DNA from 3 places in the Burkholderia alba genome. Region 2 is predicted to be linked to each of the others. Evidence: predicted binding sites of a transcription regulator. Region 2 holds the regulator's gene; each other region holds the start of a gene.
The links. The regulator LexA, encoded in region 2, represses DNA repair genes until DNA is damaged. The targets are predictions, from matches to a motif close to ACTGTATNNNNATACAGT.

Region 1 (4,955 bases), on a different contig from region 2:
CCTTGCGGCATCGCGCTCACACCGAGCGACTCGCGGATACGGTTTTCGATCTCGCGGGCGATTTCCGGATTTTCGCGCAGGAATTCGCGCGCGTTGTCCTTGCCCTGGCCGATCTTCTCGCCGTTATAGCTGTACCACGCGCCGGCCTTGTCGACGATCTTCGCCTGCACGCCGAGATCGATGATTTCGCCCTGACGGGAAATACCCTCGCCGTACAGGATGTCGAAAATCGCTTCGCGGAACGGCGGCGAAACCTTGTTCTTCACGACCTTGACGCGGGTTTCGTTACCGATCACCTCGTCGTTCTTCTTGATCGAGCCGATCCGGCGGATATCGAGACGCACCGACGAATAGAACTTGAGCGCATTACCGCCCGTCGTGGTTTCCGGGTTGCCGAACATCACGCCGATCTTCATCCGGATCTGGTTGATGAAGATCACGAGGCAATTGGTACGCTTGATCGTGCCGGTCAGCTTGCGCAGCGCCTGCGACATCAGCCGCGCCTGCAGACCCGGCAGCGAATCGCCCATCTCGCCTTCGATTTCGGCCTTCGGCACGAGCGCCGCGACCGAGTCGATCACGATCATGTCGATCGAGCCCGAGCGCACCAGCGCATCGGCGATTTCGAGCGCCTGCTCGCCCGTATCGGGCTGCGAAATCAGCAGTTCCTGAATGTTCACGCCAAGCTTGCCCGCGTACTGGACGTCAAGCGCATGCTCCGCGTCGATGAACGCCGCCGTGCCGCCGATCTTCTGCATTTCGGCGATCACCTGCAGCGTGAGCGTGGTCTTGCCGGACGATTCCGGGCCGTAGATCTCGACCACGCGGCCGCGCGGCAGACCGCCGACGCCGAGCGCGATGTCGAGACCGAGCGAACCCGTGGATACCACCTGGATATCCTCGACCGCTTCGCCGGCGCCGAGCCGCATGATCGACCCCTTGCCGAACTGCTTCTCGATCTGCGCGAGCGCAGCCGCCAGTGCCTTGCCCTTTTCCGCGGTCATCCCGGAGGCCTTCTTGCTTTCTTCCATGAATCGTCCTTTGCTATGATGAGCAGCGTCTGCCCCGGGTGCACCGGTTTCGATCCGGCTCGACAAGCCGTTAGGTGCACGAATGCAGACACTGTATAAAAAAACAGTGGTTTATGCAAGCACGCGATGCGAGCACGCGTAATCCAGATCATTTCGGAGACAGCCGCGCCGGCCCCCACGCCGCGTTGCCGGCCATCGGTTGCGCATCATGCGAATTCTCATTGCCGAAGATGACAGCATACTCGCGGACGGCCTGACCCGGTCACTCCGCCAATCGGGCTATGCCGTCGATCACGTGAAGACCGGCGTCGAAGCCGATACCGCGCTGTCGATGCAGGCATTCGACCTGCTGATCCTCGATCTCGGCCTGCCCCGGATGTCCGGTCTCGAAGTGCTGCGCCGGTTGCGGGCCCGCAATTCGAACCTGCCCGTGCTGATCCTGACGGCCGCCGACAGCGTCGACGAACGCGTGAAAGGTCTCGATCTCGGCGCGGACGACTACATGGCCAAACCGTTCGCGCTGAACGAACTCGAGGCCCGCGTGCGCGCGCTGACGCGGCGCGGCGCGGGCGGCGGCCCGACCGTCGTCCGGCACGGCTCGCTCGCCTACGATCAGGTCGGGCGCATCGCGTATGCGAACGAGCACGTCCTCGACCTGTCCGCGCGCGAGCTCGGCCTGCTCGAAGTGCTGCTGCAGCGGATCGGCCGGCTCGTCTCGAAGGAGCAGCTGGTCGACCATCTGTGCGAATGGGGCGAGGAAGTCAGCAACAACGCGATCGAAGTCTACGTGCACCGGCTGCGCAAGAAGATCGAGCCGAGCGGGGTGCGCATCGCCACCGTGCGCGGCCTCGGCTACTGCCTCGAGAAAGTCGCCCCGGCAGACGGCCCCGCCGCGTCGGCGGCCCCGAGCGCCGTCAGTCCGTCGCTGCGCTGACGCGCGGGCGCCCGATGGCCACCCCGGCCCATTCCGCCCGCGCCGCACCGCCTCAGACCGACGCGGCGGACGCCGCACGCGACGCCCGCTACGAGAATCCCTTCGCCCCGCCCGACGAGGCCGACGCCGCCGAAGGCACGCGCCCGCGCTCGCTGTTCGGCGAAATCCTCGACTGGATGCTCGCGCCCCTGCTGCTGCTGTGGCCGATGAGCATCGCGGTCACTTACCTCGTCGCAAAGACGATCGCGAACGGCCCGTTCGATCGGGCGCTCGAAACCAACGCGTACGTGCTGGCGCGCCAGATCGCCCCTGTCAACGGCGTCGCCGAACTGACGCTGCCGCGCGCGACGCTCGACCTGCTGCGCACCGACAACGTCGACAGCGTCTACTATCAGGTGCTCGGCGCGCGCGGCGAACTGGTGTCGGGCGAAGCCGACATGCCGCTGCCGCGCGACGAGGATCGCCCGCCGCCCGGCGTCGTCGTGTTCCGCGACGATCTGCTGCGCGGCAACGACATCCGCGTCGCCTACACGACGGTCGCGCTCCCGCAGGCGCGCGGCGCGCAGCCGGTACTCGTGCAGGTCGGCGAGACGCTCGACAAGCGCAACGCCCTCGCGAACGACATCATCAAGGGCGTGATCCTGCCGCAGTTCGTGATCCTGCCGCTGGCGATTCTGCTGGTTTGGTTCGGGCTGTCGCGCGGCCTCGCGCCGCTGACCGCGCTGCAGGCGCATCTGCGCGGCCGGCGCCCCGACGACCTGTCTCCCGTCGAGGCACAGCGCGCGCCGCCGGAAATCGAACCGCTCGTTACATCGTTCAACGATCTGCTGGCCCGCCTCGAACAGAGCATGGCGCTGCAGAAGCGCTTCATCGCCGACGCCGCGCACCAGATGAAGACCCCGCTCGCCGGGCTGCGCACGCAGGCGGAGTTCGCGCTGCGGCACGACGTGCCGCCGGAGGTCGCGCGCTCGCTCGAGCAGATCGCGACCAGTTCCGAGCAGGCGGCGCGGCTCGTCACCCAACTGCTGGCGCTCGCCCGCGCCGAGAACCGCGCGAGCGGGCTCACGCTCGAACCCGTCGAAATCGCGACGCTTGCGCGGCTCGCCGTCCGCGACTGGGTGCAGGCCGCGCTCGCGAAACGGATGGATCTCGGCTACGAGGGCCCGGACGACGATGAGCGGCTCGACGTCGACGGCCACCCGGTGATGCTGCGCGAAATGCTCGGCAACCTGATCGACAATGCGATCCGCTATACGCCGGACGGCGGCCGCATCACGGTGCGCGTGCGGGCCGAGCGGCCGGCGGGCGTCGTCCACGTGGAAGTCGAGGACACCGGGCCGGGAATCCCCGTGCACGAACGCGAGCGGGTCGTCGAGCGCTTCTACCGGATCCTCGGCTGCGAAGGCGACGGCAGCGGGCTCGGTCTCGCGATCGTGCGCGAGATCGTCGCGCAGCACGGTGGCACGCTGACGCTCGACGACCACGTCTATCAGGCATCGCCGCGTCTCGCGGGGACGCTCGTCCGCGTCGGCCTCGCGCTACGGAATCCGGCCCCGGAATAACCCTGACTCCCGCCCCGGCCAGTCGAATCAAGCCGATCATTTGACCGACATTTACAATCAATTCGCCTATGATGATTAGTACATGTCTGGCGATGACGAATTTTAGCGCTCCGCAATTTTGATATTTCGAGTCAGTACGCCGTAAGTTTCCCCGCCAATAATCGATGCGGGAGCCGCCCGAGCAGGCGGACCGCACACGTATATCAAAATTGGAGACAATTCATGGCAACGGTAGGCGGGGACATTTCGCACGCACCGATGACGCGCGACGAGAAGCGGGTGATCTTCGCGTCGTCGCTCGGCACGGTGTTCGAGTGGTACGACTTTTATCTGGCCGGCTCGCTCGCGGCCTATATCAGCAAGAGCTTCTTCTCCGGCGTCAATCCGACCGCCGCATTCATCTTCACGCTGCTGGGCTTCGCGGCGGGCTTCGCGGTCCGGCCGTTCGGCGCGATCGTGTTCGGCCGCCTCGGCGACATGGTCGGCCGCAAGCACACGTTCCTGATCACGATCGTGATCATGGGCGTCTCGACCTTCGTGGTCGGCTTCCTGCCCGGCTATGCGTCGATCGGCATCGCGGCGCCGGTCATCTTCATCGCGATGCGGTTGCTGCAGGGCCTCGCGCTCGGCGGCGAGTACGGCGGCGCCGCCACCTACGTGGCCGAACACGCGCCCGCGCACCGCAGGGGCTTCTACACGTCGTGGATCCAGACCACCGCGACGCTCGGCCTGTTCCTGTCGCTGCTCGTGATTCTCGGCGTGCGCACCTCGATCGGTGAGGAAGCCTTCGGCGCATGGGGCTGGCGCGTGCCGTTCGTCGCGTCGATCCTGCTGCTTGCCGTGTCGGTCTGGATCCGTCTGCAACTGAACGAATCGCCGGTGTTCCTGCGCATCAAGGCCGAAGGCAAGACGTCGAAGGCGCCGCTCACGGAAGCGTTCGGCCAATGGAAGAATCTGAAGATCGTGATCCTGGCGCTGGTCGGGCTGACGGCGGGCCAGGCGGTGGTCTGGTACACCGGCCAGTTCTATGCGCTGTTCTTCCTCACGCAGACGCTGAAAGTCGACGGCACGAGCGCGAACATCCTGATCGCGGCCGCGCTGCTGATCGGTACGCCGTTCTTCGTATTCTTCGGCTCGCTGTCGGACAAGATCGGCCGCAAGCCGATCATCCTCGCGGGTTGCCTGATCGCCGCGCTGACCTACTTTCCGCTGTTCAAGGCGCTGACGCACTATGCGAATCCGGCGCTGGAGACGGCCACGCAGCAGTCGCCGATCACGGTGATCGCCGATCCGGCCGAGTGTTCGTTCCAGTTCAATCCGGTCGGCACCGCGAAGTTCACGGATTCCTGCGACATCGCGAAAAGTGCGCTCGCGAAGGCGGGCCTGAACTACGAGAACGTCGCCGCGCCGGCAGGCACGCCCGCGCAG
Region 2 (4,955 bases):
GCCGATCTCCGATTCGATCAGCGCGCGCGGCGCACCCTCGGCGATCTTGCGGCCTTCCTCGATCACGCACAGTCGATCGCACAGTCGCTCGGCTTCTTCCATGAAGTGCGTCGTCAGCAGGATGGTTTTGCCGCGCGCGAGCAGCGAGCGCAGCCGTTCCCACATCAGATGGCGCGCCTGCGGATCGAGGCCGGTCGTGGGCTCGTCGAGCACCAGCACGTCGGGATCGTTGACGAGCGCGCGCGCGAGCGTCAGACGCCGCTTCATTCCGCCGGACAACTCGCCGACCTTCGCATCGGCCTTGTTTTCGAGCTTCGCGAATTCGAGCAGCGGGGCGACGAGCGCGCGTGCGTCTTGCGCGGACAGCCCGAAGTAGCGGCTGAACACGAGCAGGTTCTCGCGCACTGTGAAATCGGGATCGAGATTGTCGAACTGCGGCACGACGCCGACGCGCTGCCGCGCATGGCGGGCGCGCGCCGGAATCGGCTCGCCGCAGAGCGTGATCGCGCCGGCGTCCGGATAGGCGATGCCGAGCAGCATTCTGAGCGTGGTGGTCTTGCCCGCGCCGTTGGGCCCGAGCAGGCCGAAGCATTCGCCGGGTTGCACGCGAAACGACAATCCATTGACGACGAGGCGGTCGCCATAGCGTTTCTCAACTTCCTGCAGATCGATCGGTGCGACGGACATGGGTGAGCGGACACGGTTGGAATCGGCGACACAAGCCGGCCATTCTAGTGCATCGGCTGCGCGGTTTCAGGGCCGGCGCGGCGGGATGGTGCGGGATGCGCGGACTTCGTGCATTGCATCATCGCGGATTCGCAGGGCCGGACCCATCAGCGTTTTCCATCCTTGCATATGGAAGTGCGGCGCACCATGATTGAGTCGTAGGCGGCGTTGTCGCAACTGGGAGGCACTATGGCTAGCTACAAGAAAATTTTGCTGTGTTACGACGGAAGCCTCGAAGGCCGCAAGGCGCTGCGCTGTGGCGCCGATCTGGCGCTGGAGCTGAAAGCCGAGACGCATCTGCTGTCGGTGGTCGACATGCGCTCGAGTATCGCGCAGAGCGCGGGCCTGCTCACGGACGTCGCATGCGGCCGCTTCGAGGAATCGGCGCGGGAAATCCTCCAGGAGGGGGTGAACTGGCTGACGGAGCGGGGCGTACACGCCGAGGGCCATTTCGCGTTCGGCTACCCGATCGAGGAGATCGCCAATCTGGCGACCCAGCTCGGTGTGGATCTCGTGGTGGTGGGACACCGTTGCCGCAGCGGCCTGTCTCGCTGGTGGATGGGCTCGGGCAATACGCAATTGCTCGACCGCATCTCGTGCAGCATCTTGGTCGCCTGTTCGTCACCGGCGGAGCAGCGCGCGGAGAGTGCGAAGGAAGCGGCCGCGGCCGGTCATTAAGCCGTGAACGACGGATGGTGCGGAGCCGGCGTGTCGCGGCCCGGGCGAGCAGCGCGCCGATCGCGTAAATTGAACCGGTTCCGGACTTGATCCCGATGGCCCGTGCCTGACGCGGGCCGGCGATGGCTCGCCACGTCGCCGGCCGCCGTCATGCGTGAGCGGCCGCCCATCTCAGTGCTGTTGCAGGTCGACTGCCGACAGCTTCCACATGAAGAGCCCGCTGCGATGAAAGATCGCTGCATAGCGGGTGCCGCCGGCGTTGCGTTGATACGTCACAACGAACTCATCGATATTCCGGTAACCGGCGCTGGTTTGCGGCGACGTGTTCCGCGTAGCGTCGTCGTCGCCCGGCTGCGAACTGGCGGGTGCTGTGGAGGCGGCGGCCGGCGGCGAGTCCGCCGGCGGACTCGCTTGCGCGGGCGCGCCGGCGCCGAGCTTGGGCGGCTGTTCGCCGGGCTGGCCGCGCGGCGGCATGCCGCTGATCAGTGCGGCGACGCCGTCGGGCGTCGCATAGGCATCGACGAGCGGTCCGATCAGCGCGGAGCCGATCAGCGCACCGATGATGGAGAGCGGATTGTCGCGCTGCTGCGCATCGATTCGCCGCATCAACTCCTCGGTGACCTGCTGCTTGAGGCTTGTCCTGAGCGCGGGGAAATCGACATATGCGCTGATGGCTTGCGCGTCGCGCGCATCGACCGCCTGCTTCAGACGCTTGAGCGCGAGGTACGGTGACGCGTAGGCATAGAGGATGGCCGCGATGACGGCTGCGATCAGCGCGGTAATCAGAATCGGTTTGAGCCGGCTGGGCCGGCTCGCAGGCAAGTTCAAACGGCCTCCATCAAGAACGGTTCCGTAGTCAGAGACCCTGTTGGACAGTGGAACGTTCCTCGGCGATGCAGCGATCGATCATCCGGCAGACCGCGTCGATGGTTCCGATCATGATCAGCCGAGAGGGGCCGTGATACACCCGTACCGGCGCCCGGCGAGCCGGCTCCGCATGATGGAGCGCGGCATTCAGCGAGACGCGCGCGAAGGCGGGCATCGCGGACAGCAGCAGCGACGCTTGCTCGGGCTGCTGCTCCGGTTCGGCCGCGCTGGCGGGATGAGCGGCGGCGAGCGGCGCGCACGGCATGCGGCCGCGAAGATGGCGCAGACGGCCGAATTGGCGGAAAGGCAGCAGACGGGCAAGGCGTTCCATGGTGTTCTCCAGATCCAGGCGGACAGGCGGATATAACCGGCGGTTAGAGTTCGCCCGAGCGAATCAGCCCGACGGCGATGCCTTCGAGCGCGAATTCGGCGCTCCCGGCTTTGACAAAGATGTTTTCGTAGTCGGGGTTCTCGGCGATCAGTTCGAGTCCGCCCGGGCGGCGCATCAGGCGCTTCACCGTGACGTCGTCGCCCAGCCGCGCAACGATGATCTGGCCGTCCTTCGCCTCGGTCCGCTTCTGTACGGCGAGCAGGTCGCCGTCGAGGATGCCGGCGTCGCGCATCGACAGCCCGCGTACCTTCAGCAGGTAGTCGGGCTTGCTCGAAAACAACGCGGGGTCGCACGCGTAATGCTGCGAAATATGTTCCTGCGCGAGGATCGGGCTACCGGCGGCGACGCGCCCGACGAGCGGCAGCGACAACTGCATCAGCCCCGCGTGCGGCAGCGTGAATTGATACGGCGTGTCTTCGATGCCGAGCAGGCGGATGCCGCGCGACGCGCCCGCGGCCAGCTCGATCACGCCCTTGCGCGCCAGCGCGCGCAGGTGTTCCTCGGCGGCATTCGGCGAGCTGAAACCCAGCTCGGCGGCGATCTCCGCGCGGGTGGGCGGGTAGCCGGAGCGCTCGATCGCGCGACGGATCAAGTCGAATACTTGCTGCTGGCGGGCGGTGAGTTTGATCATGGCATGACTGTATGGATAGACAGTGAGCTGTATTTTTATACAGTGTTCGTCGAAATTCAAGTGTTACTTGAAGTTCGTCGCTATCGCGACGATTCCGGCGCGACTCCGCGCCGCCGGAACGCCGCTCCGTCCGCCCGAACCGCACACCCCGCCTTCGTTACCACTTTTGAGTATTAAAAAATGAATAACGATTATTTTTAATGATGAAAGCTGTTCGCTAGACTGGCCCGACATCTCAATAAGCAACCGAACCCACCACACACCTGGAGAACCAAGGATGGTCAAGCGCAACACGGGGCTAGCCAGCGGCGCACGCCGCCTGATTGCAACACTCGCGCTCGGCGCGGCGACAGCGCTCGGCGTCGTGTCGCACGCGATGGCGGACACCACGTTCCTGAACGTGTCGTACGACCCGACCCGCGAGCTGTATCAGGACTTCAACCAGGCGTTCGGCAAGGAGTGGAAGGCGAAGACGGGGGAAACGGTCAACTTCAAGCAGTCGCACGGCGGCTCGGGCGCGCAGGCGCGCTCGGTCCTCGACGGGCTGCAGGCCGACGTGGTGACCCTCGCGCTCGCGTACGACATCGACGCGCTCGCGAACAAGGGGCTGATCAACAAGGACTGGCAGAAGCGCTTGCCGGACAACGCGTCGCCGTACACGTCGACGATCGTGTTCCTGGTGCGCAAGGGCAATCCGAAGGGCATCAAGGACTGGGACGACCTGGTGAAGCCGGGCGTGTCGATCGTCACGCCGAACCCGAAGACGTCGGGCGGCGCGCGCTGGAACTACCTGGCCGCGTGGGCGTATGCGCAGCACAAGCCGGGCGGCAACGAGCAGACGGCGAAGGATTTCATCACGAAGCTCTACAAGAACGCCGGCGTGCTCGATTCGGGCGCGCGCGGCGCGACCACGAGCTTCGTGCAGCGCGGCATCGGCGACGTGCTGATCGCGTGGGAGAACGAGGCGTTCCTGTCGCTGAAGGAATTCGGCCCCGACAAGTTCGAAATCGTGGTGCCGTCGGTGAGCATCCTCGCCGAGCCGCCCGTCGCGGTGGTCGACAAGGTGGTCGACAAGAAGGGCACCCGCAAGCTTGCCGACGCATATCTGAACTTCCTGTACAGCCCGCAGGGCCAGGAAATCGCGGCGCGCAACTATTACCGGCCGCGTTCGAAGGACGTGCCGGCCGCGCTGACGAAGCAGTTTCCCAAGCTGAAGCTGTACACGGTCGACGATACGTTCGGCGGATGGACCAACGCGCAGAAGACGCACTTCGCCGACGGCGGCGTGTTCGATTCGATCTACAAGCCGCAATAAGAAGCGGCACCGGCGGCAGGCTGTCGCCGCCGGCATAACACGACACGGCCAACAGGCGCGCCCGCACGGCGCGCCTGTTGGCCGATGAATCCCATGTGCATCACCCTGGAAGAGCAATTCGCATGACGACGTTCACCTTCCGCAAGCCGAGCGCGCTGCCCGGATTCGGCGTGACGCTCGGCATCACGGTGGCCTATCTGAGCCTCGTGGTGCTGATCCCGCTTGCCGCCACCTTTCTGAAAACCGCGACGCTCACGTGGGACCAGTTCGTTGCCGCGACCACCTCGCCGCGCGTGCTCGCGTCCTACCGGCTGACCTTCAGCGCGGCGCTGGGCGGCGCGCTGATC
Region 3 (4,955 bases), on a different contig from region 2:
AATCCGAAATAATCAGGGAGCACTATGTCCGTCAGCGCAACAGCGAATCCGCTTCTCGATTTCACCGGCTTGCCCCGTTTCGGCGAAATCCGCCCAGAACACATCACCCCCGCCCTCGACGCACTGCTGGAAACCGCCGACGACGCGGTCACGCGCGCGGCGGACCCCGCCACGCCCGCGACCTGGCAGGACATCGTCGAAACCGTCGAGCGCGCGACCGAGCCGCTCGGCCGGGCGTGGGGCGTCGTCGGCCACCTGAACGCCGTCGCCGATACGCCGGCGCTGCGTGCCGCATACGGCGAGAATCTGCCGCGCGTGACCGAGTTCTGGTCGAGCGTCGGCCAGAATCTCGCGCTGTACGAAAAGTACAAGGCGATCGCCGCCGGCGCCGAATACGCGTCGCTGTCCGTCGAGCGCAAGAAGATCCTCGACAACGCGCTGCGCGACTTCCGTCTGTCCGGCGCCGAGTTGCCCGAGGACCGGAAGCCGCGCTTCGCGGAACTGCAGGAACAGCAGGCCGCGCTGTCGAAATCGTTCTCCGACCACGTGCTCGATGCGACCAATGCGTATGCGTATTTCGCGCAGACCGAGGCCGAGCTGGCCGGCCTGCCGGACGACGCGATCGCGGCCGCGCGCGAGGCCGCGCAGAAGGACGACAAGGACGGCTGGAAATTCACGCTGCATTTCCCGTCGTACTTCCCCGTGCTCCAATACTCGGACAACCGCACGATGCGCGAGGCGATGTATCGCGCCTACGTGACGCGCGCGTCCGAACTCGGCGCGCAATACGGCGGCGGCAATGCCGAATGGGACAACACCGCGATCGTCGCCGACCAGCTCAAGCTGCGCCGCGAGGAGGCCCGGATGCTCGGCTATCGCGATTTCGCGGAAGTCTCGCTCGCGCCGAAGATGGCCGAATCGCCGCAGCAGGTGACCGCGTTCCTGGAAGATCTCGCCGCCCGCGCGCGGGCACATGCGGAAAAAGACTGGGACGAACTGCGCGCGTTCGCCGCGAAGGAACTCGGGATGGACACGCTCGCGCCGTGGGATGTTGCCTACGCCGCCGAAAAGCTGCGCCAGCAGCGCTACGCGTTCTCCGAAAACGAAGTGAAGCAGTACTTCCCCGAGCCGGCCGCGCTGAAGGGCTTGTTCACGGTCACGGAAACGCTGTTCGGCGTGCGCATCAAGCCCGACGACGCGCCGGTGTGGCACGAGGACGTGCGCTTTTTCCGCGTCGAGAATCGCGACGGTTCGCTGGTCGCGCAGTTCTATCTCGACCTCTACGCGCGCGAAGGCAAGCGCGGCGGCGCATGGATGGACGACGCCCGCTCGCGCGCGAAGCGCGGCAACGGCAGCGTGCAGACGCCCGTCGCGTACCTGACCTGCAACTTCTCCGCGCCGGTCGGCGGCAAGCCCGCGTGCTTCACGCACGACGAGGTGATCACGCTGTTTCACGAGTTCGGCCACGGTCTGCACCACATGCTGACCCGCGTCGACGAAATCGGCGTATCGGGCATCAACGGCGTCGAATGGGACGCGGTCGAGCTGCCGTCGCAGTTCATGGAGAACTTCTGCTGGGAATGGGACGTGCTGACGTCGATGTCGTCGCACGTGGAAACGGGTGCGCCGCTGCCGCGCGCGCTGTTCGACAAGATGCTCGCCGCGAAGAACTTCCAGAGCGGGCTGGGTACGCTGCGCCAGATCGTGTTCTCGATGTTCGACATGCTGCTGCACGTCGATTTCGACCCCGCCGGCCGGACCAGCGTCAACGCGTTCGCCCGCGACATCAACGAACGCTTCCACGTGATTCCGCAGGCGCCGTTCTCGCGCTGGCCGAACACGTTCAGCCACATCTTCGCGGGCGGCTATGCGGCCGGCTACTACAGCTACAAGTGGGCCGAGGTGCTGTCCGCCGATGCGTACGCGGCGTTCGAGGAAGCCGCGCAGGCTGCCGGCGGCAGCGTGCTCGACACCGCGACCGGCACGCGCTACCGCCGTGAGATTCTCGAGGTGGGCGGCAGCCGTCCCGCGATGGAGTCGTTCAAGGCGTTCCGCGGCCGCGAACCGAACATCGACGCGCTGCTGCGCCATAACGGGATGACGGACGCCGCGCACTGAGCATCCGATGCCGGCCCGCGCGCCGGCCTGTCCGATCCACGGCAATCCGCTCGCGCGGGTTGCCGTTTTTTATCGCCCGTCGGGCGGCGCGCTGTCGAACAACGCGATCTGGCCGTGCCGCTCGGCGGTGTCTTCGTCGATCCGCACGCCGACGCCCAGCAGCCGCACCGGCTGCCGGCGCCGCGCGAGCCCCTTGTCGAGCAGCGCGACGGCCGTGTCCGCGTCGGTCGCGTCGGCCACGCACTCGACCGTGGTCCGCTGGAAGTCGGCGAAACGGATCTTCACGTACAGCTTTCTGATCGAGCGCGCCGCGCCGGCCCGCTCGATCCGCGTGTCGAGCAGCGCGGTGAGCCGGCGAATCTCTTCCGCGCATTGCGCGGGCGTCGTCAGATCGTGCACGTAGGTCGTCTCGACGCTGACCGACTTGCGCGCCTGGTCCGCGCGCACCGGCCGTTCGTCGATCCCGCGCGACAGCTCGTACAGGCGCCGGCCGAACGCGCCGAACGCACGATGCAGGTCGAACAGCGACCATTCGCGCAACTGTGCGCAGGTCTGGATGCCGAGCTTGTCGAGCCGTGCCGCCGTGACCTTGCCGACGCCGAACAGCTTGCGCACCGGCAGCGCAGCGACGAATGCGTCCACTTCCCGCGGCCGCACCACGAAGAGGCCATCGGGCTTGTTCCAGTCGGACGCGATCTTCGCGACGAACTTGTTCGGCGCGACGCCCGCCGACACCGTGACGCCGACCGTTTCATACACGCGGGCGCGGATCTCCTGCGCGATCCGCGTCGCACTGCCCTGGCAGCGCTCCGAGCCGCTGACGTCGAGATAGGCTTCGTCGAGCGACAGCGGCTCGACATCGGGCGTGTAGTCGCGATAGATCGACATGATGAGCCGCGACGCGGCGCGATACTTGTCCATCGCGGGCGGCAGGATCAGCAGATCGGGGCACTTGCGCATCGCAAGCGCGGACGACATCGCCGAATGCACGCCGAAGCGCCGCGCATCGTAGTTGCAGGTGGCGATCACGCCGCGCTGGTCGGGCCGCCCGCCGACGGCGAGCGGCCGGCCGCGCAACGACGGATCGTCGCGCATCTCCACCGACGCGTAGAAGCAGTCGCAATCGCAGTGGATGATCTTGCGCGCGAGCGCATCCGCGCGGCCCGGCGGCAGCGGCGTGGCGTCGTGAGAATGTGAGGATAGGTTCAAGGTGCCGTTACTGTACAAAAACACAGTAAGCGTTTCAACTGCCCCGTACTGCCATCGTGCCGGGCGCCGTACCGGTCCGATCGGCACCCGGGTGTACCGCCGCCGGCAGGCACCGCTCCCTATACTCGACCCACCCATCGGATCGGCAGGAGACCTTGCATGAAAACCATCGGATTGATCGGAGGAATGAGCTGGGAATCGTCGGCGGAGTATTACCGCATGATGAACCAGTATTCGAAGGCGCTGCACGGCGGCCATCACAACGCACGCAGCGTGATGGTGACGGTCGATTTCGCGGAGATCGAGGTGCTGCAGCGCGCACAGGACTGGGATGCGCTCGGCGCGCGGATGGCGGCGGCGGCCGGCCAGCTCGAACGCGCGGGCGCGGAACTCGTCGTGCTGACCACCAATACGATGCACCGGGTGTTCGGCGCGATCGAACAGGCGGTTGCGGTGCCGTGTCTGCATATCGCCGACCCGACGGGCGACGCGCTCAAGCGCGCCGGCGTCGAGCGGGTCGGCCTGCTCGGCACGCGCTACACGATGGAGTTGCCGTTCTATGCGCAGCGGCTGCGCGAGCAGTTCGAGCTCGACGTGCTCGTACCGGACGAGCGGGAACGGGCGGAAGTCCACCGGATCATCTATGACGAACTGTGCCACGGCGTGATCGACCCCGCCTCCCGGGCAACCTACCAGGCCATCATCGAACGGCTCGCGCAGCGCGGCGCGCAAGGCGTGATACTCGGCTGTACCGAAATCACGCTGCTGATCGGTGCCGCCGATACGCCGCTGCCGGTATTCGACACTACCGCGCTGCACGCGCGCGCCGCGGTCGACTGGGCGGCCTGCTGACGCGACTCGACGGCCCCCGCCCCCGCCCTCGCTCGCGCTAAAGCAGCGGGCACGCGCGGCTCACGATCGCCGCATCGGCCGATTCGGGCGCCGTGCGATGCAGCGCGGCCCGTGCGCCGGGCGTGCCGATCAGCGCGATCAACCCGCAGGCCAGCGATCCGCGCCAATGCAGGTAGTCGTGTCCGCTGGCGGTTTCCGCATACGTCACGGGATAGCCCCTCGCATTCAGCACGTCGCGCAGATGCCGGCTCGTCGTGCCGATTCCCGCCGGCCCCTTGCCGTCCTCGAAACGGCCGCTCTCCAGATAGAAACGAACCGGCAGCCGGTCGCGCGCCGCATATTCGCGGGTCAGCCATTCGGCCGCTCGGGTGCGCGCATCGCCCTGCGCGGGCGCCCACCAGAACGAGCCCGACTGGCTCAGCACGTTGCCGAACAGCTCCGGATGCCGGAACGCCGCATACGCGGACGCGAGGCCGCCATAGCTCGACCCCGCGATCACGGTGCGCGCCGGGACGGCACTCACGCCCTGCCCGCGCGCCCATGGCATCAGCTCGTCGGCGAGGAAACGCGCGAACGCCGGATTCGGCGGCAGCTCGCGGCCGCGCGTCGTGCTGTCCGGATTGCCGACGATTACCGCCGCCGTCCTGGGCAGGCGTCCCTCGGCGATCAGGTTGTCGAGGATTGTCGGCGTCGGCACGGTGTCGGGGTCGGCATACGCGTGCGCGTCGAAGATCACCGCGAGCGCGCGCGCGGGATCGTCGCTGCGATAGCCCGCC

Region 1: recA (recombinase RecA) is a predicted target of LexA. The motif match lies at 1,122-1,139, and genes of this name have one in related genera.
Region 3: dinB (DNA polymerase IV) is a predicted target of LexA. The motif match lies at 3,337-3,354, and genes of this name have one in related genera.

The regions. Positions count from the first base shown of each region.
Region 1 is NZ_JAWJWL010000024.1:53,102-58,056, reverse strand. It holds gene recA (recombinase RecA) at 1-1,031, opposite strand, end outside; gene RZR99_RS24715 (response regulator transcription factor) at 1,240-1,965, shown strand; gene RZR99_RS24710 (sensor histidine kinase) at 1,980-3,527, shown strand; gene RZR99_RS24705 (MFS transporter) at 3,750-4,955, shown strand, end outside.
Region 2 is NZ_JAWJWL010000002.1:128,965-133,919, forward strand. It holds gene nodI (nodulation factor ABC transporter ATP-binding protein NodI) at 1-687, opposite strand, end outside; gene RZR99_RS02445 (universal stress protein) at 916-1,404, shown strand; gene RZR99_RS02450 (DUF2939 domain-containing protein) at 1,576-2,232, opposite strand; gene RZR99_RS02455 (hypothetical protein) at 2,261-2,602, opposite strand; gene lexA (transcriptional repressor LexA) at 2,646-3,293, opposite strand; gene RZR99_RS02465 (sulfate ABC transporter substrate-binding protein) at 3,571-4,608, shown strand; gene cysT (sulfate ABC transporter permease subunit CysT) at 4,731-4,955, shown strand, end outside.
Region 3 is NZ_JAWJWL010000012.1:42,306-47,260, reverse strand. It holds gene RZR99_RS15395 (M3 family metallopeptidase) at 25-2,118, shown strand; gene dinB (DNA polymerase IV) at 2,188-3,327, opposite strand; gene RZR99_RS15385 (aspartate/glutamate racemase family protein) at 3,487-4,179, shown strand; gene RZR99_RS15380 (alpha/beta hydrolase-fold protein) at 4,217-4,955, opposite strand, start outside.